2 linked regions of the Ketobacter sp. MCCC 1A13808 genome follow. The protein of the gene in region 1 binds, or shares a complex with, the protein of each later gene. Links are inferred from orthologs where the notes say so. Each region holds a gene or a part of one and is shown in the gene's direction. Other genes may lie near its edges. The genes, in order: dapF and FT643_RS06520.

What was found.
Region 2: the proteins of dapF (region 1) and FT643_RS06520 are in contact, whole or in part, in a solved structure (PDB 5YGU), measured with the Escherichia coli proteins. The link is inferred for Ketobacter sp. MCCC 1A13808 from one-to-one orthologs.

The regions. Positions count from the first base shown.
Region 1 is NZ_VRKW01000012.1:874-15,820, reverse strand. What follows is about bases 4,200-7,166. They hold dapF (diaminopimelate epimerase), read left to right. Parts: upstream 4,200-5,251; coding sequence 5,252-6,082; downstream 6,083-7,166. Other genes in these bases: xerC (tyrosine recombinase XerC), read left to right, coding at 6,789-7,166; FT643_RS18060 (DUF484 family protein), read left to right, coding at 6,079-6,774; lysA (diaminopimelate decarboxylase), read left to right, coding at 4,200-5,246. In the rest of the region: FT643_RS18090 (class I adenylate cyclase), read left to right, coding at 1-2,436; FT643_RS18085 (glutathione S-transferase family protein), read right to left, coding at 2,453-3,079; FT643_RS18080 (winged helix-turn-helix transcriptional regulator), read left to right, coding at 3,209-3,652; FT643_RS18075 (hypothetical protein), read left to right, coding at 3,823-4,005; more of lysA, read left to right, coding at 4,002-4,199; more of xerC, read left to right, coding at 7,167-7,679; FT643_RS18050 (HAD family hydrolase), read left to right, coding at 7,672-8,382; FT643_RS18045 (sigma-70 family RNA polymerase sigma factor), read left to right, coding at 8,470-8,982; FT643_RS18040 (FecR domain-containing protein), read left to right, coding at 8,982-9,920; FT643_RS18035 (STN domain-containing protein), read left to right, coding at 10,050-10,400; FT643_RS18030 (TonB-dependent receptor), read left to right, coding at 10,471-11,859; FT643_RS18025 (hypothetical protein), read right to left, coding at 12,047-12,307; FT643_RS18020 (YjbQ family protein), read right to left, coding at 12,528-12,755; FT643_RS18015 (hypothetical protein), read right to left, coding at 12,805-13,620; FT643_RS18010 (transposase), read right to left, coding at 13,639-13,902; tnpC (IS66 family transposase), read right to left, coding at 13,889-14,947. UniProt on the Escherichia coli protein: Involved in the succinylase branch of the L-lysine biosynthesis and in the biosynthesis of the pentapeptide incorporated in the peptidoglycan moiety. Catalyzes the stereoinversion of LL-2,6-diaminopimelate (L,L-DAP) to meso-diaminopimelate (meso-DAP).
Region 2 is NZ_VRKW01000002.1:590,677-605,544, reverse strand. What follows is about bases 7,133-10,020. They hold FT643_RS06520 (RNA pyrophosphohydrolase), read left to right. Parts: upstream 7,133-8,259; coding sequence 8,260-8,781; downstream 8,782-10,020. Other genes in these bases: ptsP (phosphoenolpyruvate--protein phosphotransferase), read left to right, coding at 8,915-10,020; FT643_RS06525 (histidinol-phosphatase), read right to left, coding at 7,369-8,025; FT643_RS06530 (imelysin family protein), read right to left, coding at 7,133-7,390. In the rest of the region: FT643_RS06560 (PspA/IM30 family protein), read right to left, coding at 1-582; FT643_RS06555 (YjfI family protein), read right to left, coding at 619-1,026; FT643_RS06550 (GIY-YIG nuclease family protein), read right to left, coding at 1,426-1,674; FT643_RS06545 (cation:proton antiporter), read left to right, coding at 1,825-3,672; FT643_RS06540 (hypothetical protein), read right to left, coding at 3,731-4,903; FT643_RS06535 (class I SAM-dependent rRNA methyltransferase), read left to right, coding at 5,194-6,399; more of FT643_RS06530, read right to left, coding at 6,383-7,132; more of ptsP, read left to right, coding at 10,021-11,200; FT643_RS06510 (NRDE family protein), read right to left, coding at 11,207-11,992; lgt (prolipoprotein diacylglyceryl transferase), read left to right, coding at 12,159-12,953; FT643_RS06500 (thymidylate synthase), read left to right, coding at 12,958-13,791; FT643_RS06495 (dihydrofolate reductase), read left to right, coding at 13,838-14,329; FT643_RS06490 (DUF349 domain-containing protein), read left to right, coding at 14,343-14,868. UniProt on the Escherichia coli protein: Master regulator of 5'-end-dependent mRNA decay.

The DNA.
Region 1 (14,947 bases):
CAGGGAGCCGTTGATGAGTTGCAGGACAAGTTACATGGCATTGAAGTCTGGGCTGACTCCATCGGCTTGGAAGTGCATTTCTTTTTGATGGATCCAATCAAGTTCCGCAACGGTGTGCGCAGCGATTTGTCCGGTGAAGACTGTGGCAGCGCCCAGCACTACCTGTTGCTGGATGAGTTTTATCGCACCAGCATCATGGTGGCCGGTCGCTATCCTTTATGGTGGATGATCCCGGCCTACGATGAAAACAGATACACAGAAATTGCCGACATGCTGCTTAGGAAGCGCTTTTTAAAGCCTGACGACTGTGTTGACTTCGGCGGTATCTCCGATTTTCCAGCTGGAGAGTTTATCGGCGCCGGTATGTGGCAACTGTATAAGGGCATTGATTCGCCTTATAAATCCGTTATCAAAATAGTGCTAACGGAAGTCTACGCCAGCGAATACCCCAATGTAGAAAGCCTGAGCATCGTCTATAAAAAGAAAGTGTATGCCGGCAACCTGGACCTGGATGAACTTGATCCTTATGTAATGCTGTACCGTAAAATCGAGAATTATTTGATCGAACGTAAGGAGCTACGGCGCCTTGAGCTGATCCGCCACTGTTTCTATTTCAAGGTCAATGAAAGTCTTAGCCGAACCCCCAATCAGGTTATGACCAATTGGCGACGTCAAGTGATGCTGCGCCTGGTGCGGGAGTGGGGCTGGAACGAGAATTACATTCAGCAACTGGATGATCGACGCTATTGGAAAGTAAACCGCGTCAGCATGGAACGCCAGGAGCTGGTACAGGAGCTAAACCACAGCTATCGCTTTCTCTCCAGTTTTGCGCGTGAAAATAACATCGAAGCCTTAATCAAACAGGAAGACATGAACATTCTGGGGCGGAAGCTGTACGCCGCATTCGAGCGCAAAGGAGGCAAAATCGAACTGGTTAACCCTGGTATTACAGCCAGCCTGGTAGAAGAACATTTATCGTTTCATTACGTGCGCGATGAAGAACATGGCATCAATAATTACTGGGCGGTGTTTTCAGGTTATCTCAAAGAGCGCGAAGCCCGTGGTCGCGAGCCAACCAAGAAAGGCCGTAGTATTATCGAATTAATCTCCTGGTGCTATTTCAATAAACTGCTGGATCAAACCACTCGCTTATCGGTAGAAGACAACGACACCGATATGACTGAGCACGAATTACAACAAACCGTACAATCTTTCTTTCAGATTCACGGTGAAACGCTGCCTTACGCACCGCAGCAAAATTTTGATCACTCCGCGTTTCCCACCAAAATCACCCTGTATATCAATGCCGGTATCGACCCGATGCGGCCCATGACCCTAAAAGGCATCCACCGCCTGTCGGATCAAAGTGACGCACTCAGTTACAGCGCCTTTCATCACAACCTGGCCATCACCGTCGATCAGGTGACTTTTAATAGCTGGGGTGAAATTATTTGCAGTCACTACTCCGGGGAAAACGCGCTCATCGATTGCCTGGTTCATTATATGCGCCAAATCCCCCCCGATGGTTCGATTCCGTTGCCGCGACTGGACGTTCGCTGCTACTGCCCCAGCCGCGCCAGCGCCATCGCACTGCGAGTGGAAGAATTATTTCGGGATATAATCTCATGCTATTACAGTGGCACCCGTAGCCTGGACACCCGTTACATTCTGGAAATCGAACAGTTTATTTATATGCTGCAGTTCCGCCGTAACACACCTTATGTGCGGGGAATGCGCAATTATAAAGACCTGATTGAAGCGCTGGGCGAGTCGCAACCCCAATACAGCCAAATCGTCGTGGACCGTAATGCCTTGGTGAAACACCCCTTGCGCATGGTGGCCAAGATGGGGGCGCCGGGCCGTATTCAAGCGTTCTATCAAAGCAATGGTGATCAGGCCGATATATTTATACACGACGAACTGGGGTCTATTTTCTTTACCCAGAAAAACTATTTTGATGAAAAAACCGTACTTAACCCGATTCGGCATTTTCTGGAAAACATACAACTCAGGCGCAGCACGCTGGACCGCAAGGACGACATCCCTTCACAAAAAGTGGCCTATTACTACATCTCCCGTAACCGTCGTGGCGATATGCAAACCAGGCGCAAAGAATTTAAAGCCCTGGAGCATGACGAGGAGCATCACAGTATTCAAGCCATTGCCCAGACCGGCACCTTTGGCGATGTGTTCTACACCATCTATTGTGACAACCAGGAATTCTCGCAACTGGAGTACGGTGATGCGTTGTTTGCCGCCGTGGCCGGTTACATCGCATCCCTGCGACGCAACCGTGAACAATACCCCTGCTACATCACTGACCTGGACCTCAGTCAGCTGGACTTACCCCAGGGCGAGCAACTGCAAACCGTTCAGTTTCTACAGCACAAAGAAAAGCTGGAAAGCGCAATCAACTCCGCCTTGCGACTGGCGTGAGTAAGGCCCTGCCGGCTTACTTCATTTGTCCGATCTGTTGTTTCGCTCGCTGTAACGCCGGACGCGAACTGATTTCACCGTACCAACGTTGAATATGCTGGTAAGGCCCGAGATCGACACTGGTGATCTCCGAGGTATTGAGCAGCGGAAAGGCAAAGGTATCAGCAATACTGAAACGGCTACCACCCAGGAAGGCTTTCTTTGCCAGAATGTCGTCGATCACCGGTAATTGTTTATCCAGCCACCCCTTGGCTTCGGCCAATACCGCCTGATCCGGTTGCTGTTTCATCATTGGCATTACGATTTCCTGCCAGAAGAATGCACCCAGCCATCGGCCTATGTGGGTTTGCATCAAATCCATAACCTGATCGATTTGCGCGGCTGCCACCGGGTCCTGAGAATACAATTGCTGACCACTGCAATTTGCCATATACCGGCAGATACTGGCACTCTCGATAAACGTATTACCGTTGTGCTCCAGGGCCGGAATCTTTCCCAATGGATGAATTGCCAGATAGTCCGGGTGCCGGTTTTCGCCTTTCGCCAGATCCACCGGGTGGAATTGGTATTCCAGGCCCAATTCCTCGGCAGTGAAAACCACTTTAAGCGGGTTAAAAGTGCCGAATCCGTATATGTTGTACATTGTCGTTCGCTCCATGTTTATCGCTGGCCAATGAAACCGTTACTTGCATTATACAAGCTGAATTGAAGGCTACTTCCATCGATTGCATTTTGCAAGTAATATGACGCCTTTCATCAATCGGGACGGCCCATGGCTTCAAAAAAAGAGCATAGAATGCGCTCCGAATGTCCGATCGCCTGTGGGTTGGATATCGTCGGCGATCACTGGACGCTGCTTATTGTGCGGGATTTGCTGATTTTCGGACGCCATGAATACAACGAGCTGCTGCAAGGGAACGAAGGCATCGCCAGCAATATACTCAGTGACCGTCTGCAGAAACTGCAGAATAATGACATCGTCCGCTCCATCCCCCATCCGCAGAACAAGCGCCGCAAGCTGTATTACCTCACCGGGCGCGGCAAGGATCTGATCGGGCTGATTATGGCAATCGGCGATTGGACCCAAAAGCATCTCGGCAAACCGGTGCGGCTGCCCGTCAGTCACCCGGCTGCCGCAAGCGCGAGCCCGGAACAATTTAAGGAGCGGGTGCTGCATACGCTGCAACAATGGGAAATTGAATACGGCATTCACTGACAGTCAAATCGTTTAAACCCGGCATTCGCGCCCGACCCCGGCGCTGGGTATAATGGCGCAAATTTTACCACTCACGGAACCCTGAAATGCTTAACTTCGCTACAAGGCTCGCACTACTGGCCTTCGGCATATGGTTGATTTCTGCATGTGGCCAAAAGGGGCCGCTGTACATGCCCAATAACCCGCCTCCGACAAAAGCTGAGAAGCTGTGCCCGACCTGTGCTGCGATACACGCTGATTCGAAAGCTGATGCGGCAGCAACCAACGATGAGAAGCCGGGTGATTCATCCGAAGTCCTGCACGACAGCCAGCAAGAATCCCGTGAGACAACGCCAGATGAGATCACTGAATGAGCCAATTTCACTACCAGAACCAAACGCTTTTCGCTGAACAGGTTGCCGTTAACCGCATCGCAGATGCCGTAGGCAGTCCTTGTTACGTCTATTCCAGGCAAGCCCTGGAAAACCACTGGCAGGCGTTCGACGAAGCCTTTGGCACGCATCCACACCTGATCTGCTACGCAGTCAAAGCTAACTCCAACCTAGCGGTGCTAAACGTGCTGGCGCAACAAGGCGCGGGCTTCGATATCGTATCTCAAGGAGAACTGGAGCGGGTACTCAAGGCGGGCGGCGATGCAGGCAAAGTGGTCTTTTCCGGAGTCGGAAAATTACCGGAAGAAATGCGCCGCGCGCTGCAAGTGGGGGTCTACTGCTTTAACGTGGAATCCGAAGCCGAACTGGAAACACTCAATGGGGTAGCGGGTGAGATGGGCAAAATCGCGCCGGTTTCCCTGCGCGTAAACCCGGATGTCGATGCTCAGACCCACCCCTATATTTCCACCGGCCTGAAAGAAAACAAATTCGGTATCGACATCGACCGCGCCATTACTGTATTCGAACGCGCGGCGGAATTACCCAACATTAAAGTCACCGGCATTGATTGCCATATCGGCTCTCAGCTCACCTCCGTGACCCCGTTTATGGATGCGCTGGACCGATTGCTGGATCGCATCGACGAACTCGGCGCCAAAGGCATTCAGCTGGAACATATGGATATCGGTGGTGGTCTCGGTGTGCGTTACCGCGATGAACAGCCGCCGACTCCCGGCGACTACGTCAGTGCTTTGCTGGAAAAACTGGGGTCGCGCAAGATCAAAATACTGATGGAACCAGGCCGGGCTATCGCTGCTAACGCCGGTATTATGCTCACCCGAGTGTTACTCCTGAAATCCACCGAGGCGAAACACTTTGCGGTGGTGGATGGGGCAATGAACGATCTGATCCGGCCTTCACTGTACAGTGCCTGGCAAAACATCATCCCGGTGACCCCCCGCGCAGGGCAAACACAATCCTACGATATTGTGGGGCCGGTATGTGAAACCGGAGATTTCCTGGGTAAAGACCGTGAACTGTCCATTGCGCCAGGAGATTTACTGGCGATCTGTTCCGCCGGAGCCTATGGTTTTGTAATGAGTTCGAATTACAACTCCCGCAACCGGGCTGCCGAAGTCATGGTGGACGGAGACGCTTTTTATACGGTACGGCGGCGGGAAACCTACGAAGATCAACTTGCCCTTGAATCTCTGGTACCCTGAGCCTTATGAAACTGGAATTTACCAAAATGCACGGCCTGGGTAATGACTTTATGGTGATCAACCAGGTCACCCAGAATATACAGCTCAACAGCGATCAGATACGGCGTTTGTCGGACCGCCATACTGGCGTGGGCTTCGATCAGCTTTTGTTAGTCTCGCCGCCGACCTCGCCGGATGTTGATTTCACTTACCGTATTTTTAATGCTGACGGCAGCGAAGTGGAACAGTGCGGAAACGGAGCCCGCTGCTTTGCCCGTTTTGTGCGGGACAAGGGCCTGACCTATAAAGACGTGATTCCCGTTAAAACCAATACCGGTAAAATTGAATTGCGCCTACTCAGTGGGAACCTGGTTACCGTCGATATGGGCGCACCGGTTTTTGAGCCGGATCGAATTCCACTGCAAGCTGAAAAACGCCATCCAAAATATAAATTCAATGTGGAAAGCAACATCATTGAACTGGCCTGCCTGTCCATGGGCAATCCCCACGGCGTATTGCAGGTATTTGATGTGGACAGCGCGCCGGTCAACGAGCTTGGGCCGAAACTGGAGGCCCACCCCCGCTTTCCGAACAAAGCCAACATTGGCTTTTGCCAGGTGGTCGACCGGCAGAATATTCGTTTGCGCGTTTACGAACGGGGGGTCGGAGAAACCCGTGCGTGCGGTACCGGCGCCTGCGCTGCTGCAGTTGCGTCAATAGCTGCTAATCTTGTTGATAATAACGTCACTGTCAGCTTGCCGGGGGGTGAGCTGCAAATCGAATGGCAAGGTGAAGGCCACCCGGTACTGATGACCGGTCCGGCTACCACCGTGTACGATGGAACCTACTTTCTATGACTGAATCAACTGCAGAACGACAACAACAAGAAATTGAACTGACCGCTGCCGACGTCGCAAATTACCTGCGCAGCCACTCTGACTTTTTTGTCAATCGACCCGACATTCTTTACGACATGGAGCTGCCCCACGCGCCCGCCAATGCGGCGTCGTTGTTGGAACGTCAGGCCAGCGTTCTGCGCTCTCGCAACACCGAGCTGCGCCACAAACTCAACGAGCTGGTGGGCATAGCCCGCGACAATGATAAATTGTTCGGCCAAATTAAAAACCTTGGCCTAAGCCTGCTGGAAGCCAACAGTCTGAACGAATTGGGTGCCAATCTGAAACAAGTATTGGCGCTGGAATTCGAGCTTGAGCATGCCAATCTGTTTGTCTATAAATCCGCTGCAACGCCTGCAACCCACATCACCCTGAGCAGTCCGCGGGATCTTCAGGTATCGTTGCGGGATTTGCTGCGCGGCAATCGCATAATCTGCACCACACTCCGTAAAACGGAAATGTCTTTTCTATTTCCGGGTTACTCCCAAAGTGAGGGCTCGGCCATTCTGATCCCGTTGCATTACAATCAGGATTTAGGGCTACTTGCCATTGGCAGCACCGATCCGGGCCATTTTAATTCCAATATGGACACCGCATTTGCCCGCTACATCGGCGATATACTGAGCCGACGCCTGCTCCACCTGCTGGCCTAATCCGCATGCCCATGCTGCAAGCAAGCATTGACCGGTATCTCAATCACTTGCAGCTGCAGCGCATGCTGTCTGAACACACCGTTCTGGCTTATCGCCGGGATCTTCAACACCTGGTTGAATTTGCCAACAAACAATCCCTCCCTGACGTGAATGAAATTACACCGCAACACATTCGCATGCTGGTTGCAGAACGTCACCGCAAAGGCAGTAAGAGCAAAAGTTTGCAACGACTGCTGGCCAGCCTGCGCGGACTCTATCGCTATTTGATACAAAACAAGCAGGCGCAGCACAATCCCGCTCAAGGTATTCGGGCACCCAAAGGGGAAAAGAGACTACCGCACACGCTGGATGTGGATCAGGTACAACAACTAATGCAAATTGATGAACGCGATCCGTTGTCGATCCGGGATCGTGCCATCCTGGAATTATTTTACTCCTCCGGCTTACGTTTAAGTGAGTTGCTGCAACTAAAAATAGAACATCTGGATTGGTCCGAGGCCACCGTGAGAGTATTGGGAAAAGGCAATAAAGAGCGAGTGGTTCCGGTTGGGCGTTTGGCTCTACAAGCTTTGCAAGACTGGCTCGCACTCAGGGATCAGTTCGCACCGCAAGACACCAGCCTATTTGTCAGCAAGCGTGGCACACCACTGCACCCGTCCACCGTGCAGAAACGATTTAAACAGTGGGGTATTAAGCAGGGCATCGACCGAAACCTGCACCCACACCTATTGCGCCATTCTTTCGCCAGTCATATTCTGGAATCCAGCGGTGATCTGCGCAGCGTGCAGGAATTACTGGGCCACGCCGACATTTCCACCACCCAAATTTATACCCACCTGGATTTTCAACACCTGGCCAATGTGTATGACCAGGCCCACCCACGAGCCAAGAAACGCGATGATTAAACTACTCACCTTCGATCTGGACAATACGCTATGGGAAATTGACCCGGTTATTATCGAAGCAGAAAAAGCCATGCGTAACTGGGTCCAACAGCATGTACCGGAAGCCGTTGCACTGTTGGAAATGGATCAGTTAAAAGGCACCTACAAGCGGGTACTGGAGCAATTCCCCGACGTGCGTAATCACCCAACCAACATGCGCAAGAAACTGTTATACGAAGTGTTTATTCAGGCTCGGCTTGAACATGCCCACGCCCTGGAAATGTCCGATAAAGCGTTTGCGGTGTTTTATAAAGGGCGCAATCAGATAACGCTGTTCCATCAGGCAGAGCAAATATTAAAAACCCTGAGTGACCAATACCCGCTGATCGCCCTCACCAACGGTAACGCGAACCTGGAAATGATCGGCATTGAAGGCTATTTTCAAGCCCACTTCTCATCGGAAACCGAAGGTAAACCCAAACCGCACCGTGCCATGTTTTTACGCGCACTCAGTACACTGGGAGTCCGTCCCGAACAGACCATACATATCGGAGACAACCCCGAAGAGGATATAGAGGCCGCCGGGGTGTTAGGGTTTCACACCATCTGGTTTAACGAGAATCAACGCCTTCCTGCTGACCGCTGTCAGCCCAGCGTTGAAATCCACTCTCTTGATCAATTACCGGAAGCAGTACACCGCATTGCCGCTCTGTCGTTGAATTGACACCGTCCCACCCTATTTGCGTTTGTCCCCCTGGCCATCATACAATGAGATCCATTCTCATTTACTCAAACCAATCAGGAACACGACGTGTCAGGTATCGAAGTAACCCGGCAGACCGAAATCCATAACCTGTATAACAACCATCACCGTTGGCTGCGCGCCTGGATTCGCTCGCGTTTTGACTGTTCGGAAACCGCCGCGGATCTGGCTCAGGATACCTTTATCCGCATTCTGCAAAAAGAGACTATCCCGCAACCACAAAGCCCGCGCCCCTATCTCAGCAGCATTGCACGCAACCTTCTGATAGATCTGTTTCGGCGCCGCAGCATCGAGCGCGCCTACCTGGACACGCTGGCGCTGCAGCCGGAAGCAGTCCATATTTCACCGGAAGCCCGTCACACTATTATTGAAACCCTGGTGCAAATTGATAGCTTATTGGATGACATGGGCGAACGTCCTAGAGAGGTTTTTCTACTGGCGCAGATAGACGGTTTGAGTTTCGTAGCCATTAGCCGTCGACTGGGCATATCCGTCAATACGGTACGTAAGCACTTTATCCGGGCGATGAGCCAATGCCTGTTGCTGGTCGGGGATGACTGATGGCGAATGTTCACCCCACCATTATTGAAGCCGCCGCGACCTGGTATGTAGACTTGCAAAATGCAGGCACCGACGAGTCCGCACATCAAGCCCATCAGCAATGGTTGCTCGCTCACCCCCAGCACCGGCAAGCCTGGGCCCGGGTGGAAAAACTGCAACACACGCTCAGCCAGTTGGAAGGCGATAGCAGCACATTGCGCAACGCCCGCAATAATCGCCGGCAAACGATCAAAGCGCTAAGCCTCCTCCTCATGGTTGGCGGTACAGGGCTGGCGTGGCAGCAAAAAGACGGTATTGAAAGACTCACCGCGCAGTATCACACCAATACCGGCGAATTGCGCACCCTTGCTCTGGCTGATGGCGGTGAACTTTTACTCAACACCAACAGCCATGTCGACATCAACTACAGTACAACCCAACGTGAGATTAGGCTCCATGGCGGCGAAATCCTGGTCACCACCGCCCAGGATGCCCTCAACCGCCCATTTATCGTTCGAACCCGTCACGGCCGTGTCCGCGCCTTGGGCACCCGATTCAGCGTGCGCGATGTCAACGATCAAACCCGAGTGGACGTTTACGAACAGGCTGTGGAAATTCAGCCAGCCGACTCAACAACATCCGCCTTACGCCTGGAAGCGGGCCAGCGTTCAGAATTTACCCGGCAACACATTCCTTCCCCCTACCCCCTGCCCGCCAACAGCGATGCCTGGCGACAAAAACTGTTGATTGTGAGTGACTGGCCGTTACCGCAGTTTCTGACCGAATTGTCCCGCTACCGGACCGGCCACCTGGGCTGCAATGATGCCGCAACCGGGCTGCGTATCTCCGGCGCCTTTAACCTCACCAACACCAGCGCCGTGTTGGATAATCTGGCCAATACCCTACCGATCAAAATTCGCTACTTCACCCGCTATTGGGTCCAGGTTGAGTTAGCGTAGCCACAACATCCTACTCCGGCTCAAAAAACAAATATTTTTGCTCAAGGGGTTGTCGATTTCGATTCTCATTCGACTTGATACAGAGACGCGACTTTACAGCGCACAAAATAACCCGAAGGAATTGAGCAAATGAAGCCGACACCCACTACGCTAGCGCTGAGTATTACTCTGCTGCTTCCTATTGCAACCCTACCCCGAGCAGGGCTAGCTCAACCAGAAACGCCACCGAAGCAACTCGATACACCCCAAACAGTGGCGCTGTCCATCCCCGCCAGCTCGCTCGAAGCGGCACTGGTCCGGTTTTCCACACAAACCGGGATCACCGTTTCCTTTACACCGGAAATAGTAGAAGGACAGCAGGCCCAGGGCTTGACCGGCTCTTTCACACCGAGCGAGGCCCTGGAACGGTTATTAGCGAGCAGCGGATTGCAAGCACAATGGCTGGGCACTGCGTGCGAATTTTGCAACCGAACAAGGTGACGCCTACAACGCCAGCGAAATCGACCGTAGCGTCGCCTCCATTGCACTGGATAAGCAATTCGGTAGCTCGTTGCTGTGGCAAACCACATTGGTTTATGAAGACAGCAACAATACCGGCGAACCTTTTCAGTTTTACCTCGACCGCTACGATGTCTCCGGCAGTGGCGGCCGCTTGCCCACGCCAACCTACGATTACGACAATATGAACGTGGATAACGCCTACTACAAGTCCGAAACACTGCTGGCTTCGACCGGTTTCGAATGGCACCTGGACGACCAATGGATGCTGCGTTACCAGCTTGGTTTTTCGCGCAAAGATCACAGCTCAAACAAAGCGTTTGCGGATCTATTAAACGCGGCAGGCGACTACAGCGGAGCCATCTATAACTTTGCCGGCCGACTTGACACATTCTTCACCCAGGCGATGTTGCAAGCCACACTATCAGCGCTCGGAATGAAGCATGAACTCGTCGCCGGTCTGGGTTTGCAGCGCAACAAAACCCAATACAGCGACTTCGACTATCGTGCGGATGAATTCCCGGGCAACATCTATGAACCCGAGCCATATCGGGTGCTCCACACACCTGATTTCGCTCTCAATGCAGCCCGACCCGAAATAGTCCAGCGCAGCGCTTTTGTCAGCGACACCGTCCACTTTAGCGAACGTTGGCAGGCCATTGCCGGCCTGCGTTTCACCGACTACGAAAACAAGCCTGATTACCAAACCCGTGAGCTCAGTCCGACGCTGGCGCTCATCTATAAGCCGGACTTACAAACCAGCCTTTACGCCAGTTACGTCGAAGGATTGGAGCCGGGCAGTCGTGTCGCAGACCGTTACGCCAATGCCGGCGAAGTGCTGGATGCAACCGTTTCCAAGCAGACCGAATTCGGCTTCAAGCGGCAACAGGACGCGTTGGATTACAGCGCTGCGATTTTCCGGATTGATCGCGTCAATGAGACGGACATCACCAGAGATGCTGATCTCTATCTCACCCTGGATGGGCTGGTACAGTATCAAGGCGCCGAAATGTCCGCGGCCTATCAATTTACCCGTAATCTTAATATGGGTCTGGGTGCCACCTATCTTGACGCCACTATTGAAAAAACGTCCTCCGACAGTGCGGACCTGGAAGGCAACACACCCGGCAACGCGCCCGAATGGCAGGTGGTCGGCACCGCACAATACTCCATACCGAATATCCCCAGCCTATCTGTACACGGTGCAGTGCGGTATTTTGGTGACACCTATATCAGTGACGACAACCTATTGTCCGTACCGGGTCGCACCGTGGTCAACGCAGGTTTTAGCTACGATTTTGATATGCAAGGCAAAGCCTGGACGCTGGTCGGCAACATCAACAACCTGTTTAACGAAGAGTACTGGGCCAGCGGAGGATACACTGCGGGTAATATCGGCGAGGCACGCAATGCATCGTTAACGCTGAAGGTTCTGCTCTAACCTTAGCAGGCAGGTCTGCGTCTGCGTATATGGTTTTCGTGAAAACACCAGTAATCCATATGCACCATGAGGAAACTGCACGATCAATGGACGCTTTTGACCAAGGAGAAATAAAAAAGCCCCGGATAACCGGGGCTAAAAAGAATTAACAAAAATATATTCAACAAGAGTAAAGGCTTAAAACTGTTTAGATCGGGCGGCTACCATAATTGGATTCAGGCCTGCGTGGTGGATCCATTCGCACGTTACGATCAATCTGCTTGATTTGACCACCGCTAGTTAAATAACGTTCCATGTCCTGTTGCAATTTCTGACGCTCCGCATCCCTGGAGCTCAACGAACGATCGCGTCCGTCGTCATAGGTGATCATACCGGCGTCTTTAGAGCGGCTGGAAGAATCACCGGATTGTTCATCATTTGTATCGTGATTTTCATCGTAGTCAGACATGTTTGAGTCCTCAAAAATAATACCAACGTCAAGAGGTATCACTATTTATAGTCGACGCAGAACAGTTTGCTAATTTATTTTTGATTTTTTCAATTGCGTTTTTTTCTATCAAATTAACGATCTATGATGATTTTTTCTAATTAACTTAGGATTCAAACCTTTGGCTATCAATGTTGCGCCTCTTATGTCGAATAGAACACAAAACGATTGATTTTTATGCTTATTTTCTTATAAGGGCACCATTGAGCGTCACAATGAGACGGCGGCTGCCCGCGTGGTTGCGATGTTCGCAAAGGTAGATTCCTTGCCACAGGCCTAACGCCAATTCACCTTTTTGCACAGGTACCGTAAGACTGCTATCCAGCAAACTGTGCTTGATATGCGCCGGCATATCACGGATACGGATGATGTGTCCATATGGCCTCGCCCTTAACCCCACACAGCTCATGGCCAGTGTCCAATAGCACCTGTCCACATCTTAAAACGCCTGTATGGACTCAACTGTCCATACCTTCAGAAGTATACATCTTGTGTTGGAACCCCCGAACTCCTGACTCTTTCAAAATGTCATCAACCTTAGCTAACTCTAAGGCCGTACGCATAACATCAAAAGGATCATGAGAATTAAGTATTCCCATCTTCTTGCCTGCTTCCATGGCCCATATTGGAATCTTCGTCTCGAGGACATTATTCAGATCCGGGTGCCTCTTCTTCAAATATGCAACTATTGACGAATAAAATATGTACTGCCTGGCATTGGCATCAGGGTGAACAGAGCCTTTTGCTCCTAAAGACATCTGCTGTAAAAGTGCTGACAGTGACGTTAATGCATAAACCACAAACTCATATACAGCCAAACGGTTCGGAAACCGGATATGACTTCCCATTCCATCGTTTCCCAAAGCTCCTTCCAAGAACGCCATTAGAAACTCGACTGATTGACGATCAGCTTCAGCTTCAAACGCGTACCGAACCATCAAATATTTTTTAGCAATTTCATTTTCATCAGGAAACTCATTCAAAGCCTCTGAACTATTTTTTGACCTGAGAAAGTCAGTATGCCCAAGGTAAATATGAGAGAGCTCATGAAGAATTATTGCATAGCTACAAAGATAATATGCAAAATCAGCAATTAACCTCTTTCGCCCATCTTTCCTTAAATTTTTATCCCTGATTTTGATACTCTTTAACCATGGCAAAAAGTCATAATCTGTTTCAAAAATCCGAGAGGCTAGCCATACGTGATATGACAAACCTGCCGACATTTCAACGTAGTATGTTCGTAACCGGTCATTCCACCACGTAGTTGCCAACTCAACGAACTACCTGAATTAGATATCCTTAACTATGGTCAGCATGCCCGGCGGTAATTTCCACCGGCGCTTATCTTCTGATAACACCACCACAGTCTTGCGATTTTTCTTGATGACGACACCGAATATCCTGCCTTCATCCGTTTTGAAGGAGACCTGGTTACCGATATGCATCTGAGCCAGTACGTTTTGATCTTGCTTCGCCCTTAAATAATCAATGCGCTCACAGATGATTTCATTCAGTTCCAGTAATTGTTCAATGGTCATGTCATTGATCAGCATTGCGGGCCTCATTGGATTTGTAAAGCGGGCAACGCAGTGGTTTACCTGCAAACTTTTCTTTCCAGATTCGGGGTGTTAATTCAATGATCTGGCTTGCCGGGTGTTGGCTGACACGCTGGAGCACATCAATCAAATAGGTTTGCGGATTGATGTCGTGCAGTTTGCAGGTGCTGATCAGGCTTTGGATCAGGCCAACGTGCTCTGCACCCAACTCGGTCCAGCAGAACAGCCAGTTCTTTCTTCCCATCGGGATGGTACGGATTTCTCGTTCCAGATGATTGGTATCTAACGGGACATCCGGATCAGCTAAAAACACACGCAGTTGGGTTTCCCGGGCCATCACATAGTTAAGTGCTTTGGTTAAGGGGTGTTTGGGTGTCAGATCATGACGCTGGCATTGTGTCTGGCACCAGGTAAAAAAGCCATCCACGACAGGCTTACTGTGCTCGAGTCGGTATTGATGCTTTTTATCGCCGGTGAGCTTTTGTTCCTGAATCGCCCGTTCGACCTGATATAACCCGCCGATCTGGTTCAGCGCCTGTGCCACCGCCGGCGGATCGCGTTCTTGCGCCTCAACGAAGTAACGACGACTGTGTACCCAGCACTGTGCGTGAGTGACGTCTTGGGTTTTCTCTGCATAACGGGCATAAGCACTGTGACCGTCGGTGATCAGGGTGCCGTTGAATTGGCTTTTCAGGGTGTTTTCAATATGCTGTCGGCCACGGCTTTCGCTGTAGGTAAATACCACTTCATCATCTTCGCCATAAAGGGGCCAGAACCAACCTTGCTTGAGCTTGCCCTTGTGTTGTCGCCCGGCTTTAATCGGCGTTTCGTCCATAGCCAACACCCGGCTAAGCAGAATATGCCGGCATTGCGCTTCGACAATGGGGCGCAGCAATTCTATCGAGCGTTTAACCCAGTTGGTTAAGGACGATCGGGCTACGATGATGCCCTGTTGCGCCATTCTCTGGTGTTGCCGATACAGGGGTAGATGGTATTGGAACTTATCCACCAGCAATCCGGCTAGCAGACTGACGTCGGCAAT
Region 2 (14,868 bases), on another replicon or contig:
TTTCAAAAGTTCACCCGCTTCCATCTGATCCTGTTTCATCTCCTGGCGTTGCTTAATGCGTTCAAGGGAATCCCGTGCCGAGTTTAGACTGGAATTATTGGCAGCGACATTCTCAACTACCTGCTCCGTTGCTTTCTGGACTGACTCTGTGGTGCGTATGATGGAGAGTTCGCGTTCATGATCGGCTATTAGCTTCTCTGCACTTTTAACATGCGATTTCAATTGCCTGATCTGGCTATCTAGACGGGAAACAGTTGTCATCTGTTCTGACTTTTCATTTTCCATCACCGCAATTTTCCCGGCCACTACCAGGGCCAGGGCTTCAACTTCCTGTTCCAGTGCTTTACCGGCATAGGATTCGTGCTGGTGGATGTCGTCTGTTAGCTGGCTGAGCTTACGTTCCGACTGCATCCTGCTTGCCATAACCTCGGCCAGATTCTTCTTTGCTTGTTCGATTTTCTCTTTAGCGAGTTTAATTTCCTGTTCCAATATGCGGATCCCGTTTGAGTCAACAATAGCGCCACCCATTTCACGTGCACCGCCACGAAGGGCTGTCCAGATTACATTTAATACACTGCTCATAACCTTGCTCCTGATTGTGTAGTTTGGATGGGTTGGTTAAACCAAGTATTCTTCGATGGCTTCAAGAGCATCGTAGGCGTTGGCAGATAGTGTCACCAATTCTTTGCAGATATCATCGAAGCTGCTGCTGGTGGCCATGGCACCAAATACAACGTAGTAGCTTTCGATAATGGCAAAAGAACTTAGAGGCATGGCCACATTCAGTTCCAGCATGGTTTGATTCAGATCGGCGAGTTTGCCGTTCTGGATTTCGTTCTGTTTGCACAGGTAGGTGATGCAAAGGATCTGGGTATCGGTGATGGTTATAAATATCGGCATGGCATCGAGTTCGGATACCATTACCTGCAGTACTTCCTGCTCGCCTTTGATAGGCAGACAGTTAAAGGTATGTCCTTCGTAATTGATCTGGCCCAGCTGAAACGTGAGTTCCTGGGTACGGGTCATGGCTGTCTCCTGTCTGACATATTATGTCGGGTTCTGGTTAGGCTAAATCTGATGATCTTCCAGGTCAAGGCTTTCTCTTTAAGGTGTCGCAATCATGTTATTTTCCAGTTTCTCTAAAAGGAGTGATGTGATCGGTGCACGTGAGGGGTGTCGATTTCCCTAACGTAGCGGGAGCAAATTTTAGAGCTAATTAGACACAAAGATTGCTATGTCTGTGGCCGCCCTGTTGTATGAATTGTCGGAGTCGTTGTGATTCGCCTGGGTGTTTGAATGCGAAAACGAGCGATATCGAACTATGAAAAGTTGGTGTTGATTGAAGAGAATATCGGGATCTGCCTTTGGAGCAGTCATATTACTGGATTCTCGATGCAAACCAATCAGTCTGCTTTCCGGTCGGGTTTATTTCATTAAAGCCAGTTTCTCTCGGCGGCTCATCTTTTTGACGGCCGCTTCGCGGATGGAAGCAGAAGAACGGTTCTCGGAGACTTCAGAATACACCAATTCGACCGGGCGGCGTGCTTTCGTGTACTTGGCTCCGGCCTTTCCCTGATTGTGCTCCCGGGTCCGCCGCTCCAGATCCGTTGTAATGCCGGTATATAAGCTGCCATCCGCACAGCGGAGAATATAAAGGTACCAGCAACTACTCATTTTCAGCGCACACATTTTTTCCTGGCTGGGGTAGGTTGATTTGTCCGGTCAATATAAATAAACATTGGTTAACTTGCGAGTCTATCAAGCGGTAGCGCAGTTCCCTATACTGTTTGTCTTTAATCTTATCAGTCCTTAAGCGAGATATCTGTGGATACCAATGTGGTTCTGACTTTTGCGTTAATCGGTGTGATAGGCATCAGTTGTCAATGGGTGGCCTGGCGTCTGCGTTTGCCTGCCATATTGTTTTTACTGCTTGCGGGCATTATTTCAGGGCCGGTTATTGGTTGGCTGAAACCGGATGAACTGTTAGGGGATATGTTGTTTCCGATGGTATCAATGGCGGTCGCAGTGATTTTGTTTGAAGGCAGCCTGACCCTTAAATTCAAAGAAATTCGGGGCATGGAAAATGTAGTTTGGCGCATCATCACAGTAGGGGTGTTGGTGAGCTGGCTCAGTATGTCTTACTTCTGTTGGTGGCTGCTGCAGATCGATTGGCATATCGCGTTGTTGTTCGGGGCGCTTGTGGTGGTTACAGGACCTACGGTTATTGTACCCATGTTGCGTACAGTGAGGCCAAACGCGCGTATCACCAATATCTTGCGCTGGGAGAGTATTTTAATTGATCCGCTGGGGGCATTGCTGGCGGTATTGGTGTTTACGTTTATCGTTGCAGAATCCAGCGGTGGTAACGAATGGCTGGCGGTGGTGTTGGTCTTCAGCAAGATCATTCTGATTGGTACCTTGCTGGGTTGTGGTGCGGGTTACCTATGTGGATGGTTGTTGCGTGCGAATGTAATTCCCGGTTATTTGCATAATGTATTTATATTGATTTCCGTGTTCGCGGTGTTTGCGTTTTCCGACACACTGGAACATGAGTCCGGTTTGCTAGCAGTGACCATTATGGGCATCTGGATTGCCAATATGCGGGGCGTCGATACAGAAAACATCCTCGATTTTAAAGAAAGCCTGAGTATTCTGTTAATCTCCGGCTTGTTTATCCTGCTCGCCGCCCGTGTGGATCTGGAGGGGTTAATTGATTTGAGCTGGCAGGCGGTGGCGATGTTGGCTTTTGTTCATTTTATTGCGCGCCCGTTAAAAATTGCGACAGCAACACTGGGAAGTTCATTGACCTGGCAGGAAAAAACCATGATTTCCTGGATCGGGCCGCGCGGTATTATTGCTGCTGCCGTGTCTGCTCTGTTTGCTTTGCGACTGACGCAGCTTGGTTTTGAAAACGCGGATTTGTTGGTCACGCTGACGTTCGTCATAATTATCGGTACCGTCGTGTTTCAGAGTCTGACGGCAAAGCCTTTGGCTAAAATGTTGAAGGTAGTAGAACAATCGCCTCAGGGGTTGCTCTTTATCGGTGCTAATGCTGTGTCCCGTACTATTGGCAAAGCGGTGCAGGACAATGGTTTTCAAGTGATGTTGGCAGACAGCTTCCGAAATAATGTGCGGCAAGCGCGGATGGCTGGGTTGAAAGTATTCCACGGTAACCCGGTATCGAGTCTGGCGGAAAAAGAGATTGATTTGGTGGGGTTCGGCCGCTTGATCGGTGTGTCCCAGAATGATGATTTGAATATATTGGCGGTACAGCGCTATCAGCGAGAGTTTGGCAAAAATCGGGTGTTTTCGTTACCGAGTCAGGCTAGTCAGAAGAAAAGCGACCGCAATGTGGTGTCGGAGGAAATGCGGGGCATGCCCCTGTTTTCCAAAGACGCGACTTATAGTCGGTTGGCGAGCCTGATTGCTCAGGGCGCGGAAATGCGTACAACCAGTTTGAGCGAAGAATTCACGCTACAGCATTATTTTGAGAAATACGGCGGTAACGCCATACCCATGTTCATTATTAATGTCAAAAAGCGTTTGATGGTGCTCAGTGAAGCGCCCACGCCGGAAGATGTAGAGCCGGGTTGTAAAATCATTTCGCTGGTGAAAGTGGAAGAGGCAATCCAGAAAAACATCGAAAACAAAAAGCAGGAAGCCCTGAAATAGTCCGACGATGGCCGCACCCTGTTGTCGCTATAGGGGGGCGCGGCCCGAGCCGAAAATATTAAGGCATAAACACAAATTGCTGGGGTGCCGTCTGTAAAATCAAATCACCATGTTGATCCAGTGCATTGACCTGCCAAGTGTAGGTAGTGCCGGGATTCAGGTGATTAATCAAGTCTGCGGACAGTTGTGTGCTGGTGGAGGTGGAGGGCAGCAACAAGCGCCCCACAAAATCCGAGGACGATAACATGTCCGTGCCGGTTAGTTGATGGATCTGGAGTTCGTACACGCGGGTGTCCGGAATGACTGGCCACCTGAGTTTGGAGGTGGCGGTCAGGTTGGCCGGACCGGCGCTCGCCGGTGCCTCACTTTGTTTGACAAAATTTTCAACCACGTCGTATTGCAGGGCACTGCTCAGCTGCGGATTGGGGCAGGCGGTTTCGGCTCCGGTCATCGCCATGCCGGCGGCTGAGGGCGAATCTATACAGAAACGTAACAAATGCCGTCCTAAGGTTTGTGTGGGTAGTTTCGGGCTTAGCAGAAATTCGGTCGATTCACTCACCGGTTTATTTACGGTGGCCAGCGTTTTGTAGGTAAGCGCCCCTTGCGGTTCTACCAGAGCCAGTTGCCAGCGTCCGGCCAGGGTGCCGCGACCGGAAAAGCGCACGAATAGCTGGGCCTGTAAGGGTAACCCCTGAGCCACTTGTTGGCGGAAGCGCTGAGGCTTGAAGGTCAGTTGCAGGCTGTGCGCCGTCAGGCTTTCCTGTTCCAACTTCTGGGTGGCGACGTCTTCTTTGCTCTTCAGGTTAATATCGACAGCCGCTTCGGTGGTGCTGGGCAATTCGGAGCCAGTAGTAAAAACCCGTTTGTATTCCAGCTTACGATGTCCCATGTCGTACCATTTTTTTGCTTCTTCTGCGGTCAGCGTAAGGGATTCTTCAAAATAGATGGGGCCAGCGCCCTTGTTCAGGTTGAACGGATTATTCAGTGTTTTCAGGACGGTGTCCGTGGTCGTGTCGCGCAGCGTTCCCTGGGGTGAAAAAGCGCCACTTTCATGTACCGGATTGGTGGAGATGACCCAGCGGATCTCTATGGTCTGGCCTTCTTCAACGGTGACTTCAGCCCGTTTCGGGGAGCTGCTGGCGCCAATCAGGTCGGCAAAGCTGTTGACACAACAAAGCAGTGCAGCCAATGCCGTGGTCAGGGTCACGGCTCTTTTCGAAAAACAAAACATGGCATACTCCGGCAATTTTGGGATCACTTAGACTGACCATCCGGTGAGGTCGGGCTGGTCGGAGAGTGAGTCTACCTAAGCTGGTTACAGGATGCCAGAGTCTAATTGTTATACACTTGACACGGTGTATCCTGAGTGAACCCACTGAATTTATAACTATTTTTGCTATGTTGCCGTCCATGGTATGGGTAGCGTCGGCATTTGGGTATAATCGCCGCGCGATATTTGTGCCCATCAATTGCACCGATGCCTGCACCTTTTTATTTGTAGCAGATAACCTGAGAGGCTCCATGTCAAAGGACAATGTTCCCCATATCCGTTTGAAAAACAAAGAAGATCGACGTATCAAGAGCGGTCATCTGTGGATTTATAGTAACGAAGTCGATGTGGAAAAGACACCGTTGCATGGCTTTATAGCGGGCTCTGAAGTGATTATTGATGACTCGTCAGGCAGACCGATCGGGCGTGGTTATGTGAATCCGCAGTCTTTGATCTGCTGCCGAATCCTGAGCCGGGACTGGCGTAAGGGTTTGGACCGTTCATTTTTACAAAGCCGGCTCCAGTGCGCATTGGCGTTACGGGAGGCGGCGTATTCGCAGCCCTTTTATCGCGCGGTATACGGTGATAGTGATGGCTTGTCCGGGTTGGTGATTGATCGCTTTGGTAATTATCTGGTCGCGCAATTGAATACCGCCGGTATGGAGCGTTTAAAGCCCCTTCTGCTGGAAGCCATGCAGACGGTTTTTGAACCGCGCGCTATTTTGTTCCGCAATGATAGTCCGTTGCGGGAGCAGGAAGGTTTGAGCCTGGAAGTGGAAGAGGCGGTGGGCGAATGGCCGCAGACATTACAGGTTCTGGAAAATGAGGTGTCTTTTACTATTAACAGCAAGGACGGCCAAAAGACGGGCTGGTTCTATGACCATCGGGAAAGCCGCCGCGAATTAGCACGTTGGGTCAGGGGCAAACGGGTGCTGGATGTTTTCTCCTATGTTGGCGGGTGGGGGTTACAGGCGCTGGCTGCCGGAGCCGAATCCTTGACTTCGGTGGATGCATCATCCGCCGCGCTGGATCAATTACAAGCTAACGCGGAGCAGCAGGACGTGCTGGATAAAGTGACCTGTTACGAAGGTAATGCGTTCGATGTGTTGCAGGCGTTATTGGACCAGAATCTGCGTTTTGATGTGGTCATAGTGGACCCGCCGGCGTTTATTAAACGCAAAAAAGATTTTAAAAAGGGGCTGGGTGCCTATAACAAGCTGAACACGCTGGCGCTACGTTTGCTAGAGCAGAACGGATTGCTGGTCTCAGCGTCTTGTTCGATGCATTTGCCGGAAGCCACATTGCAGGACACGGTAAGAGCAACCGCGCGTCATGTGGACCGACATGCACAGTTGGTGTACCGGGGCAATCAGGGGCCGGATCATCCGATACATCCGGCCATTCCGGAAACCCAGTATCTCAAAGCGTTGTTCTATCGCATTAGTCCGGCATTGTAGGCACGGTGTTAAGTTTGTTTTTGAGCTGTGCCCGCAATGGTGTGGCAGGGCTGGCAGGATCGGCTGTTGTGGTGGTCAGGTTGGCTGGTATCGCCGGAAGCGCGTCTTTTTCCAGCCAGCGTTGCAGATAACCGGGTAAGGCTTTGTTATCAGGCCATTGTTGCAGTGCGTCATTAAAGGCGTGTAATTGGCTCATCTCCCAACTTTTTGCTTGTTCTTGGGTTGCAGGCAATGCACCCTCTACCCAGGCGTTCAACAAGTTCTGCGAGTCCGCAGACAGCAGCTCAATGGTTAATTGCAACATGTCCCGGCGCCGGTTGTGGGGGTGGTCTTTGATAGGCAGATCTTCGCTACTGTCTTCCCAATGCTCAACTGTTGCGAAATCGGTGAAGGGTCGGGCAACCCGTTCTGAGTTGTCGATGTGCTCACCCCACAATAAAAAACCCACTACATTGAATCCGATGCTGACATCGGCCTCATCGGTCAGGCCGTGTTGCTGCCGAAGTTCCTCTTCACCCAATTGCAGGCTGGCATCGTTTACTATGCCGCTAAAAGGGTAGCCTTCTACACTGTCAATAAAACCGGGCATGGCTAGCGGGTTACCCAGTTGGGCATGGGCTTGTTTGAGGGCCGCCTGCTGTGCCGGGGTGTAGCCCTGCAACGTACTGGCGGCGAGATAAATATCGTGGCATTGAGCCCATTGTGCGCGCAGTGTCTGCAGGTGGTCGGCGTCAACCTGTTTCAGAAATTGCATTAGAGATGTCTGCAGCTCTGCGGTGCATGCCACTAATGATTGTGGGATGGCGGTAGCGGTTTCTTGGAATGTTGCCAGTTGCTCCCTGTCCACCGCGGACAGTGCAGTAGTCCGGGGTTCGGTTGCGACGGTTTGCTGCGGTGATGTCGCCGGAGGTGCCGGTTTGTCACAACCCTGCAGTAACAGGCAGGCACTCAGGCCGGCAGCACCAAGGGTTAGTCGCGCAGGGAAATGCATGGCCACCCCCGCATTTTAGCCTCCGCTAACAGGCGTTCATCTGCGTCCACAGCAACCGGGTGTGTCACCGCTTTTAACAGCGGCAGGTCATTAATAGAGTCGCTATAAAAATAACTGCCTGCCAGATTATGTTGATTTGACTCAAGCCAGCGTTGCAAGCGGGTCACTTTGCCGTCTTGAAAACAAGGTATGCCACTGGTTTTGCCACTGTAACGGTTGTTGATGATCTCTGCATCGGTAGCAATAATGTCATCAACGCCCAAAGCGTGGGCAATAGGGCCGGTAATAAAACGGTTGGTTGCAGTGATAATTAACAGGTAATCGCCCTGGTCCCGGTGTTTGTTCAGCAAAGCCTCGGCTTTTGGCAGACGCATGGGGCGAATGACCTGATCCATGAACTCATCGTGCATTTGTTTTAGCTGCACCATGTCAAATCGGGTGAGAGGCTGCAGGGCAAATTCCAGATATTCCATGATATCCAGCTTACCTTGCTTATAAAGTTCATAGAAATGATCGTTTTGCCGACGATACCAGGCTTCTTCAACAATGCCTTTCTGCACCAGGTATTCACCCCAGGCATGATCGCTGTCTCCGTTCAGCAGGGTATTGTCGAGATCGAAAATAGCCAGGCTCATATTTGCCTCTGAATCAAATCAATTAAATTGCAGGCAAGTTTATCAGCTTGGCTGCCACGGTAAAATCTGCATTTTCAATTTGAACAATTAAAAACTTAGAAAAATCAACTAAATATGTCTATAGTAGATGTTAATTGTAATTGCCGGGTCGGTGGCGCTTGCCGCTAAAACGCTGTTGTACGTTCGGGCAGACTAGGGTATTTATAATCCTAGTGATGATTTGGAAACCAAAACGTGATTGATGAGGACGGATTCAGGCCGAATGTCGGAATCATCCTGGCGAATGCGCAAGGTCAGGTATTGTGGGCCCGGCGCGTGGGCCAGGATGCCTGGCAGTTTCCTCAGGGCGGCATCGCTGAAAACGAAACGCCGGAAGAGGCGCTTTTTCGCGAGTTGCATGAGGAAATCGGGCTTAAACAGGAACACGTAAGGATAGTCAGTTGCACGCAGGGCTGGCTTCGTTACCGGTTACCCAAGCGCTTTCTGCGTTATCGCAGCAAGCCGTTGTGTATTGGGCAAAAGCAAAAGTGGTTTTTATTGATGCTTACCGGATGTGAGAGTCAGGTGAGCTTTGAGTTTGGTAATCCACCGGAATTCGATGGTTGGCAGTGGGTAAGTTACTGGTATCCGTTGAACCAGGTGGTGTCATTTAAGCGGGAAGTTTATCGTAAGGCACTAAAAGAACTGGCACCATCACTGCATGCAATTGCAAATGATTCGGTGGACATAAAAGCCGGAAAAAGCCTGTCTAAATAGTAATAAAAAATTGAATAGTACATTGCACTGTCAACTGATCGATTTGCGGGAATGCTAGAGCTCTGGTGCGGATACCGCGGAATGCCGTGAACCCAGAGCAAATAAAAAGGAAGGTGGCTGCGAGAGCTTTTCTATGCTGGAAATTTTAAGACGCATCGTGCAGGAAGTGAACGCTGCGCCGGATTTGTCTTCGGCGTTGAACGTGATGGTGACGCGCGTGCGGCTTTCCATGGGCACCGAAGTGTGTTCCATTTATCTGCTGGATCACACCGCGAATTGCTATTATCTGATGGCAACCGAAGGCCTCAACAAAAAAGCGGTCGGAACCGCCACCCTGCAATTCTCCGAAGGCTTGGTGGGGCAGGTAGGTATGCGCGAAGAACCCATCAATCTGGACGATGCACCCAGCCACCCCAAATTTCGTTTTCTGCAGGAAACCGGCGAAGAACCGTTTCATTCCTTTCTGGGCGTCCCCATTATCCACCACCGGAAGCTGTTGGGTGTGCTGGTGGTTCAGCAACGGGATAGCCGTCGATTTGATCAGGAAGAAGAAGCATTCCTGGTGACCATCTCAGCACAATTGGCAGCGGTGGTCGCCCACGCCGAGGCCACCGGGGCTATCGATGGCATTTTTGGTGGCACTGGTAGCCTGACTGCAAAATTCGACGGTGTAGTAGGCTGTATCGGGGTTGCTATTGGCAAGGCGTTCGTCGCCTATCCCCCCACTGATTTCAAGTCTGTACCGGATCGTGCAGTAAAGAATGTTAAGAAAGAGCTGCGCACTCTGAACGATGCAGTAAAGGCTGTGCGTAGTGATATTCGTGCGCTTAGCGAGAAAGCGTCGCTCACCCTGCCGCCGGAAGAGCATGCGCTGTTTCAGGTGTATGAGCGGATGCTGGATGACAACGCGCTGGCAGGCGAAATCCGCCGGCATGTGGAAGCCGGTAATTGGGTGCAGGGTGCGTTGCGTGAAGTAGTGCAGAAACACGTGGCGGCGTTTGAGGCGATGGAGGACGCCTATTTGAGGGCGCGGGCGTCCGATGTGCGGGATCTGGGCTTGCGTATATTGGCTTATCTGCAGCAGGCGAAAACCCTGACAGCACCGATTCCTGAGCAGGCCATTATCGTGGGCGAAGACATTACGCCTACTATTTTTGTCGATATCCCTCGTGAGCGGATCGCTGGCATTGTGTCATTACACGGCTCCAGTAACAGCCACATGTCCATCGTCGCCCGTTCTTTAGGCATTCCCACGGTAGTCGGCGTGGGTGAGTTTCCGTTATCGCGCCTGGAAGGCTTGCAGCTGATTGTCGACGGTCACCGGGGCGAGGTGATTATTGCTCCCAGTGTGGAAGTGGTGCGACAGTATCAGGCCATTATCGATGAGCAGGCGGTGCTGTCGAAAGAACTGGAAGTGGTTGCGGATCTGCCCTGTGAAACGACCGATGGCCACCGTATCAAATTATTTGTTAACACCGGTTTGATGGCCGATGTGAACATCTCCCTGCAGCGGGGTGCCGAGGGCGTCGGCCTGTATCGTACCGAAATACCTTTTATGGTGCGTGATCGATTTCCCAGTGAGCTGGAGCAGATGGAGATATACCGGCAGCAATTGGAGGCGTTCCATCCGGCACCCGTGACCATGCGCACATTGGATATTGGTGGCGACAAAGCGTTGCCTTATTTTCCGATTCAGGAAGCCAATCCTTTTTTGGGCTGGCGCGGTATCCGGGTAACCCTGGATCACCCGGAAATCTTTCTGGTGCAGATCCGGGCCATGCTTTGGGCCAGCGAAAGTTTAGATAACCTCCGCATTATGCTGCCCATGGTGAGTTCGATGATGGAGATCGATGAAGCCATGCATTTGATTCATCGGGCTTATCTGGAGGTGTTGGAAGAAGGCGCCCATGTGCAGATGCCGGAAGTGGGGCTGATGATCGAAGTACCAGCCGCGGTCTACCAAATTCGTGATTTTGCCCAGCAGTGCGACTTTGTTTCCGTGGGCAGCAATGATTTAACCCAGTATTTACTGGCCGTGGATCGCAATAACCGTCGCGTTGCCAGCCTGTATCAAGCCATGCACCCGGCGGTATTACGGGCGCTGAAGCAAATAGTGGACGTGGCGACAGAAGAGGGAACACCGGTATCCATTTGCGGAGAAATGGCAGGCGATCCCCGTTCCGCATTGCTGTTGATGGCGATGGGCTACGAAACTTTGAGCATGAGCGCATCCAGTTTGCTACGGGTGAAGTGGGTGCTCAGGAAAATCGGCATGGATGCGGCAAAGGAACTGCTGGAGCAGGTCTGGAAAATGGACAACGCCGCGGTCATTCGCAGCCATGTGGATTTGATGTTGGACCGAGCTGGCCTGGGCAGCTTTATTCGCCCGACCCTGTTCCAGGGTAGCAGCAGCTCCTGAGCGGATTTAGTGCTGCTGTGCCTGCGCATTGAACTGATATTCGACCTTGTCCTGCAATACGCCCTCCTGATCCCAGGTCCACTCGATAAACGCCACTTGCCCACTCCTGGATACTGTCAGGGCTGTACTGGTGCGGGTGCCATACCCCAATGTCTGCCCTTCAATAAAGCGCGACGACAACATACGCTCCATTTCCGTCCCGACCCCGGTATCGGGAAGCAGGTGATCCGGTGCCCGGTGGCGATCATTAAGGACATCGAGCAAGCGATCACTGCAGAAGTTTTCCTGCTCTATGCACTGCTCCAGTGCAAGCTTGCCCTGATCCACTTTCGGCCAGGGGCTGTTTAGACCGGCATTGCTAAGGCCGTGAATGCCGGGTTGCAGTCTCTGGGTGCCGGGATTACGGTTGGAATCGTAATACAGCCCATGTCGGTCGCCGCAGACCAGGTTGTAGCCGTCGAATTGTGCGGCACGGTGGGCCTGCAGCCGGAGGAAGTCCTGGGGTGTCAACTTTGATACCAGATAGGTACTGATCAGCTGGCCTCGGCTGAGCGCGTTGGCTGGTGGCAGTTTGTTTGGGTTGCGTACGTTGGTTACGGCAGCGAAACGACCTTCCAGCGTTATGCCCATCCAGGTGCCGCCGCCCACCAGATCCTGGCCTGCCAGTACGTCGCTTGCAGATGCCCAGAAACGCGCAGGCTGCGTCGGTCGGCTAAAATACTCATCCCGGTTAGCGGCGATGATGAGGGGGAAATCCGGATGAACCCGGTTGGCGATAAGGATCAGACACATGTTTAGAAAGCCGTTGAATGGTTGTACACTAGTGGCCCCCTGAAAGGCCGGAATGGGCAGGCCGGGGGTAAATAAGCGCCCATGGTAACGTATTTACTTCACCTTGGCAGTGATCGCTTGCAGCGTTTGATCCGTGAATTTGATCCGTGAAATAAGGAACCCCCAGATGTTGATGTTCCCGGAAATCGACCCCGTCGCCTTCCACCTTGGGCCGTTAAGTGTGCGTTGGTACGGGCTTATGTATTTGTTCGGCTTTGTGTCCGGATATTTATTATTGTCCTATCGGGCTAAAAAGCCGAACTCCGGTTGGACCACCGAGCAGGTCAGCGATCTGATTTTCTATGGTGCGCTGGGGGTGATTCTCGGCGCCCGAATTGGCTACGTTTTGTTTTATAACTTTGGTCCCTTTCTCGACAATCCCCTGTCTTTGTTTGAAGTCTGGAAAGGCGGTATGTCGTTCCATGGTGGATTTTTGGGTGTACTGCTGGCGATGTTTTTGTTTGCCCGTAAGACCAGCAAGAATATGTGGGATATTCTCGATTTTGCCGCCCCGATTGTACCCATCGGCCTGGGAGCGGGCCGTATCGGTAACTTTATCGGTGGAGAATTGGTGGGCCGTGCGACTGATGTGCCCTGGGGTATGGTATTTCCGCATATAGACAATTTGCCGCGCCACCCGTCTCAGCTATATCAGGCTACACTGGAAGGCCTGGTTTTATTTATAATCCTATGGACGTTTTCCATGAAACCGCGACCGCGCTTTGCCGTGTCGGGCATGTTCGGTATGTTCTATGGAATTTTCCGCTTTAGCGTTGAATTTGTCAGGCAGCCTGATGCGCAATTGGGCTTTGTGGCGATGGATTGGATGACAATGGGGCAGCTACTTTCGCTGCCGATGATCATTATTGGGGCGGGCATGATCGTCTACGCCTATCAGCGTAAACCCACACAATCAGACTGAGCTTATGAAACAATACCTGGATTTACTCCGTCACATTAAAGACAACGGTGTCACCAAAACGGATCGGACCGGCACCGGAACCCGCAGTATCTTTGGCCATCAGATGCGCTTTGATCTGAGTCAGGGATTTCCGCTGGTGACCACGAAAAAAACCCACCTCAGATCGATTCTGATTGAATTGCTGTGGTTTATCCGCGGTGACACCAATATCGCGTATCTGAAACAAAACGGTGTTTCGATCTGGGACGAATGGGCCGACGAAAATGGCGAGCTGGGGCCGGTGTACGGCAAACAGTGGCGAAGCTGGGACGGGCCGAAAGGCGAGGTGGTGGATCAACTCAGTTTGTTGTTGCAGGAAATCAAAGACAAGCCGGATTCCCGACGCTTGGTACTCAGTGCCTGGAATCCGGTGGTGATTCCCGATGTGTCGAAATCACCTAAGCAGAATGCCTCGGAAGGTAAGCAGGCATTGCCGCCCTGTCATTGCTTGTTCCAGTTTTATGTGGCAGACGGTAAGTTGTCTTGTCAGCTGTATCAGCGTAGCGGGGATGTATTTTTAGGGGTGCCGTTTAACATTGCCTCTTACTCTTTGCTAACGCTGATGGTAGCCCAGGTGAGCGGCTTGCAGCCCGGAGATTTTGTGCATACTTTCGGCGATGTGCATTTGTATTCCAATCACATCGAACAAGCGGAATTACAGTTAACCCGGGAACCACGCCCGTTACCTGTGATGACGCTGAACCCGGATGTGAAGTCGCTGTTTGATTTTACCATCGACGATTTTGAACTGACGGAATACGATCCCTATCCGCATATCAAGGCACCGGTTGCCATCTGATTGGTGCTGGCGGGTAGTGCGGGTAGTTGAGAAGAGGGGGGCTAATATGATTTCGCTTATAGTGGCTAAGGCGGATAATAACGTTATCGGGCTGGATAACAAAATGCCCTGGCATATTCCGGCCGAGCTGCAACACTTCAAAGCCCGTACCATGGGCAAACCGATTATTATGGGGCGCAAAACCTTTCAGTCCCTGGGTCGGGTATTGCCCGGTCGTCCCCATGTCGTAATCAGTCGTAGTGAGCAAAAACTCCCTGAGCGTTGCTATCCTTCCGCCTCGTTACCGCAAGCGATTGAGCTGGCCCAGTCGTTGACAGAGGGCGACGAAGTCGTGGTTATCGGCGGCGCAGAAATCTATCAACAAGCATTGGAACTAGTCGACCGGATGTATGTAACGGAAGTACATCTGGCCCCGCAGGGGGATACTTTTTTTCCGGAAATTGACCAAACCGTCTGGCAGGAAATTCAGCGCGAAGATTTTGCTGTTCATGACGATTCTGCAATTGCGTATAGCATTGTGACCTATCAACGTAACTAACGACGATACGATTATGTTCAAAAAACTGTTCAAACCAAAATGGCAAAGTGCGAAACCCCAGGTTCGTATCCAGGCCCTGCAAAATATGGATATCAGCGACTCCAATGATTTCCATGTCATCGAGTTGATGGCGAAAGGCGATTTGGAGAAAGATGTGCGGCTGGCGGCGATCAAGCGTATTCCCCAGAGCGAAAAGCTGATCAGCCTGATCGGTCTGGAGAAGGACAGCAGTGTGCGTTTTTCGGCGATCGAGCATCTGGTTGCGGTTTTACCTGACGGTAACAGCGGTATCGATCCCATGCTGCAGGAACTGGTGGGTGGGCTGGACGACAACTCACTGTCTGCCTTGATTGAGCATACAGATAATCTGCTATTGAGCAGTCTGGCGATCGATAATATTAAATCGGAATCGGTGCTGGAAAGCTTTGCGGTGAAATTGCCGGTCACCGTGTTGCGCCAGCGGGCGGCACAGCTTGTCGAGAGTGAAGACGGGCTGGAACGGGTTATAAAAGCGAGCAAAGGCAAGGATAAAAGTGTCT